DNA from 2 places in the Escherichia ruysiae genome. Region 1 is predicted to be linked to the other one. Evidence: riboswitches for the same ligand, from Rfam matches in the RefSeq annotation. Region 1 holds a riboswitch; the other holds the start of a gene.
What was found. A riboswitch is a leader RNA that binds a small molecule or an ion and turns the genes downstream of it on or off. The one in region 1 is predicted to bind cobalamin.
Positions count from the first base shown of each region.

Region 2: another riboswitch for cobalamin. It lies ahead of RGV86_RS04055 (cobalamin biosynthesis protein); the one in region 1 lies ahead of btuB (TonB-dependent vitamin B12 receptor BtuB).

Region 1 covers NZ_JAVIWS010000001.1:2,378,834-2,381,980, reverse strand. Annotated here, with positions in the region: gene RGV86_RS11625 (YijD family membrane protein) at 1-62, shown strand, start outside; gene trmA (tRNA (uridine(54)-C5)-methyltransferase TrmA) at 102-1,202, opposite strand; cobalamin riboswitch at 1,316-1,506, shown strand; gene btuB (TonB-dependent vitamin B12 receptor BtuB) at 1,572-3,147, shown strand, end outside.
Region 2 covers NZ_JAVIWS010000001.1:783,215-786,361, reverse strand. Annotated here, with positions in the region: gene pocR (transcriptional regulator PocR) at 1-775, shown strand, start outside; cobalamin riboswitch at 864-1,038, shown strand; gene RGV86_RS04055 (cobalamin biosynthesis protein) at 1,257-1,691, shown strand; gene cobU (bifunctional adenosylcobinamide kinase/adenosylcobinamide-phosphate guanylyltransferase) at 1,815-2,360, shown strand; gene cobS (adenosylcobinamide-GDP ribazoletransferase) at 2,357-3,100, shown strand; gene cobT (nicotinate-nucleotide--dimethylbenzimidazole phosphoribosyltransferase) at 3,112-3,147, shown strand, end outside.

The sequences.
Region 1 (3,147 bases):
TCATTATGGTGTTCTGGATTGGCGCGAAGATGCGTAACCGTAAGCAGGAAGTTGCTGAGTAATCAGTAACATGCCGGATGCTGGCGCATCCGGCATGGGTTTTACTTCGCCGTCAGTAACACGCCGCACTCCATATGGTGCGTGTAGGGGAACTGATCAAACAGAGCCAGACGTTCAACTTTGTGCGTCTGGTTTAATGTTTCCAGATTCTTGCATAACGTTTCCGGGTTGCAGGAGATGTACAAAATACGCGGATACGCCTGCACCATTTTCTCGGTTTCACTGTCCAGACCGCTGCGCGGCGGATCGACAAAAATGGTTTCGCACTGATAACTCTTTAAATCGATCCCTTGCAGGCGGTTAAACTCGCGCACACCATTCATCGCTTGGGTAAACTCTTCCGCCGCCATACGAATAATTTGTACGTTATCAATATGGTTAGCAGCAATATTGTATTGCGCGGCAGCGACCGATGGCTTAGCGATTTCGGTAGCTAATACTCGATCAAAATTGCGCGCCAGAGCTAATGAAAAATTACCGTTGCCGCAGTACAGCTCCAGTAAATCACCTTTTGAACCTTTGGTTACATCCAGCGCCCATTCCAGCATCTGAATATTCATCGCCGCGTTCGGCTGAGTGAAGCTGTTCTCCACCTGACGGTAGATCATCTCTTTCCCTGCAACCGGCAGACGTTCGTCGATGTAATCTTGATCCAACTCGATTTTGGTTTTCGTTGCCCGACCAATCAGATGCACATTCAGATTCTGCGCTCGCAGTGCATCGCGCAGGGCTTCTGCCTGCTGGCGCCACTCGTCATCCAGCTTTTTATGGTACAGCAGGGAAACCACCGCCTGATTGCTCAGCGTGGTGAGGTAATCAATCTGGAACAACTTGTGGCGCAGAACGGGATTATTGCGCACACCCGCAATCATCGCGCCCATCAACTGGTTGATAAGTTCACTGGCGGCGGGGAAGCTATCCACGCGGATGCGGCTTTTGGTTTGTTGATCGAAAATGATGTGATACAGGTCATCGCCATCGTGCCAGATGCGGAACTCTGCACGCATCCGGTAATGACTGACCGGCGAGCGAAACACTTCCGGAACCAGGTCAGAAAACGGCGCCATCATACTTTGCAAACGTACCACTTTTTCGGCTAACTGCGCTTCATACTGTTCTGTTGGAAGGTGTTCGGGGGTCATGATGTATCCTGAAAATGAAATGTACGCGGCGATTGTAGGGATTGCTCATCAGATGTCCAGATCTTGATAGATTCCTATTTGTGAGCTACGTCTGGACAGCAACTTGTTACAACCTGTAGCATCCACTCGCCGGTCCTGTGAGTTAATAGGGAATCCAGTGCGAATCTGGAGCTGACGCGCAGCGGTAAGGAAAGGTGCGATGATTGCGTAATGCGGACACTGCCATCCGGTGGGAAGTCATCATCTCTTTGTATCCTCAGATACCCCTCCAAGCCCGAAGACCTGCCGGCTAACGTCGCATCTGGTTCTCATCATCGCGTAATATTGGTGAAACCTGCGGCATCCTTCTTCTATTGTGGATGCTTTACAATGATTAAAAAAGCTTCGCTGCTGACGGCGTGTTCCGTCACAGCCTTTTCCGCTTGGGCACAGGATACCAGCCCGGATACTCTCGTCGTTACTGCTAACCGTTTTGAACAGCCGCGCAGCACTGTGCTTGCACCAACCACCGTTGTGACGCGTCAGGATATCGACCGCTGGCAGTCGACCTCGGTCAATGATGTGCTGCGCCGTCTCCCTGGTGTGGATATCACCCAAAACGGCGGTTCAGGTCAGCTCTCATCTATTTTTATTCGCGGTACAAATGCCAGTCATGTGTTGGTGTTAATTGATGGTGTGCGCCTGAATCTGGCGGGGGTGAGTGGTTCTGCTGACCTTAGTCAGTTCCCTATTGCGCTTGTCCAGCGTGTTGAATATATCCGTGGGCCGCGTTCCGCCGTATATGGTTCCGATGCAATAGGCGGGGTGGTGAATATCATCACGACGCGCGATGAACCCGGAACGGAAATTTCAGCAGGGTGGGGAAGCCATAGTTATCAGAACTATGATGTCTCTACGCAGCAACAACTGGGGGATAAGACACGAGTAACGTTGTTGGGCGATTATGCCCATACTCATGGTTATGATGTTGTCGCTTATGGCAATACCGGAACGCAAGCGCAGCCAGATAACGATGGTTTCTTAAGTAAAACGCTTTATGGCGCGCTGGAGCATAACTTTACTGATGCCTGGAGCGGCTTTGTGCGCGGCTATGGCTATGATAACCGTACCAATTATGACGCGTATTATTCTCCCGGCTCGCCGCTGCTCGATACTCGCAAACTCTATAGCCAAAGTTGGGATGCCGGGCTGCGCTATAACGGCGAACTGATTAAATCACAACTCATTACCAGCTATAGCCATAGCAAAGATTACAACTACGATCCCCATTATGGTCGTTATGATTCGTCCGCAACGCTTGATGAGATGAAGCAATACACCGTTCAGTGGGCAAACAATGTCATCGTTGGTCACGGTAGTATTGGTGCGGGTGTCGACTGGCAGAAACAGACTACGACGCCGGGTACAGGTTATGTTGAGGATGGATATGATCAACGTAATACCGGCATCTATCTGACCGGGCTGCAACAAGTCGGCGATTTTACCTTTGAAGGCGCAGCACGCAGCGACGATAACTCACAGTTTGGTCGTCATGGAACCTGGCAAACCAGCGTCGGTTGGGAATTCATCGAAGGTTATCGGTTTATCGCTTCTTATGGTACGTCGTACAAGGCACCTAATCTTGGGCAACTCTATGGCTTCTACGGTAATCCGGATCTGAACCCTGAGAAAAGCAAACAGTGGGAAGGGGCGTTTGAAGGCTTAACTGCTGGAGTGAACTGGCGTATTTCCGGATACCGTAACGATGTTAGTGACTTGATCGATTACGATGATCACACCCTCAAATACTACAACGAAGGGAAAGCGCGGATTAAGGGCGTCGAGGCGACCGCCAATTTTGATACCGGACCGCTGACGCATACGGTGAGTTATGATTATGTCGATGCGCGTAACGCGATTACCGACACGCCGTTGCTACGTCGCGCTAAACAGCAGGTGAAATATC
Region 2 (3,147 bases), 1.6 Mb from region 1:
TCAGATGATGCGCCAACACCCTCAGCTTAGCACTCGCTGTCGCATGAGCGATCGTTGTGGTGGTCTGGAAGCCTCTAAATCAGATCAGCCTTGTATTTACCGCTGTCATGCAGGGTTAACTGATTTCTCTATTCCTCTGGTGATTGCCGGGCATTTAGTCGGCTTTGTGTTGTGTGGACAAGTTCGCCTGCGTAATGATGATGTTGATTTGATCAATATTCTGAATGTCGATGATTGTTGGCAAGCCGACCCAGAACTACTTAATGAATTTCGCAAAGTTCCTGAGATGGATTACTCGAGAGTTATGGCCTCTGCTGATTTATTGAAGTTGATTGTGGAAAATTGCCTCAAAAAGCAACTCAATTTTGTCGTTATTAAAGAGAATAAACCTCATTCGGGTTCAGTTCGTCAGACCCGTGCGCCTAATCCCCATGATAATAAAATGAAAAAAGCATTGCGCTATATCGATGCACATTTGTCAGACGATTTGCGTCTGGAAGATGTTGCCTCGCATGTTTATCTAAGCCCTTATTATTTCAGTAAGTTGTTTAAGAAATATCATGGGATTGGTTTTAATGCGTGGGTAAACCAACAACGAATGGCCAGCGCGCGTGAGCTGCTGTGCCATAGTGACTGGAGTATCGCCAGTATCGCGCGTAATTTAGGCTTCTCACAAACCAGTTATTTCTGCAAAGTTTTTCGCCAGACGTATCAGGTGACTCCGCAGGTATATCGTCAGCAAATTAGTGAAAATGTAGCAGCGGAAACAGCATAAAATTAATGTGGAAAATGAGGGATGATTAAATAGACGCTGGCAATATTAATTAACGTTATTTACGTGTTATGGGATAAGTGAGATCAGCTCATAACATACGCTGACAGGTTCGGCACATTTGTGCCTGGGAAGAGGGTGAAAATCCCTCGCAGCCCCCGCTGCTGTAATGCTGACAACCCCGAAAATACCACTGATCGCGAGATTGGGAAGGCCGGGGAAGGATGATGCGAAGCCAGAAGACCAGCCTGTCAGTCAATACCAACAACTTCGGTGGGAAGTGGGTTGTCCGGAAGCGCACGGTTGAGTATTGGCGCGTCTTTATACCCCTACCACCCTGAGAGGATCAGGGTATGGCGGCATCATTTAGTTCCTTCATTGTAGTGCCGACAGGCACCTGGGCTGCTCTCAATGCGCGGCAATCGTTTTTCATGGTATATCAGCCTGACCGTCATTACAGGAAACGAAGCGGAGGACGGGGGATATGAAAACGATAAAACCCGAATCGATAGCCCTTTTTTGCCTCTCCTCTGGCGATATTAATCTGGCGAAATATCTGGCTGAAATGTTGCCAATGACCTGTTTTGTTGGTGAGGACTGGCAGCAAGGTTTCTTGTCTTTTAAAGGTGGGGCTGTTCAATCGTTATCAGACGCGTATACCGATTATTCAGTGCTGTTATTGATTGCTGAAAACAGGGTCTCCATACCAGAAAATTTCTCTCATCCTGATGGCGCGACGGTAATCGTAATCACACGGCATAATGCCCGTTTGCTGGCTGGTTCGGCTGGTGGTGCAGTAGCATTAATCCATTATCTGAATGAAATATGTCAACGCAGTGAAAATATTGCCAATGACGCATTCTGCCAGACGTTTACACAGGGAAATCGGACTATTTCACAACACCGCCTTCGTTCGTAATGGATTGAGAACGCTGGATTTTTATTTTCATTACGCGCAGTATTAATTGCGGAAATGTTATTACGATCAGCAACGATGGTTCTGGTCAATGAATACCATCATACAATTGAACCAGGAGTCCGTATGATGATTTTGGTGACAGGTGGTGCACGGAGCGGGAAGAGTCGGCACGCCGAGGCGCTTATTGGGGATACTCCACAGGTTCTGTATATCGCCACTTCGCAAATCCTTGATGATGAGATGGCGGCACGGATTGAGCATCATCGGCAGGGGCGTCCGGCGCATTGGCACACGGTGGAACGCTGGCAGCAGCTTGATGAGTTAATTAATGCAGACATTAATCCGCAGAACGCTGTGTTGCTGGAATGCATTACGACAATGGTGACTAATCTGTTGTTTGATTATGGCGGCGATAAAGATCCTGAAGGATGGGATTATGTGGCGATGGAGCAAGCGATAAATGGCGAGATTCAGTTGTTGATTGCTGCCTGTCAACGTTGCCCTGCAAAGGTCGTATTAGTGACCAATGAAGTGGGAATGGGTATTGTGCCGGAGAATCGTCTGGCGCGACATTTTCGTGATATTGCCGGGCGAGTGAATCAGCAACTGGCCGCTGCGGTAGATGAAGTATGGCTGGTGGTTTCGGGTATTGGAGTAAAAATCAAATGAGTAAATTATTTTGGGCGATGCTCTCTTTCATTACGCGTCTGCCTGTACCGCGTCGTTGGTCCCAGGGGCTGGATTTCGAACATTATTCTCGCGGTATCATTACTTTTCCCTTAATTGGGTTATTGCTTGGTGCGATTAGTGGGCTGGTCTTCATGGTGTTGCAGGTATGGTGTGGTGTACCACTGGCGGCACTATTTAGCGTGCTGGTTCTGGCGCTGATGACAGGGGGATTCCACCTGGACGGTCTGGCAGATACCTGTGATGGTGTATTTTCTGCACGTAGCCGAGATCGTATGTTGGAAATCATGCGTGATAGCCGTTTAGGCACCCACGGCGGTCTGGCATTGATTTTTGTTGTGCTGGGAAAGATTTTGATTTTGAGCGAACTGGCTCTGCGTGGTGAGCCTATCCTGGCATCGCTGGCTGCAGCATGTGCTGTCAGCCGTGGTACTGCCGCATTATTGATGTATCGTCATCGTTATGCTCGGGAAGAAGGGCTTGGCAATGTGTTCATCGGCAAAATTGATGGGCGACAAACCTGCGTCACACTAGGCTTAGCCGTAATTTTTGCTGCTGTATTACTGCCTGGTATGCATGGTGTGGCTGCTATGGTGGTGACGATGGTGGCAATTTTCGTCCTCGGTCAGCTTTTCAAACGTACTCTGGGCGGGCAAACCGGCGATACGCTGGGAGCTGCCATAGAGCTTGGTGAGCTGGTCTTTCTGCTGGCGCTGCTATAAAGAGACGCAACATGCAAACACTTGCCGATTTACTGAATACGATCCCG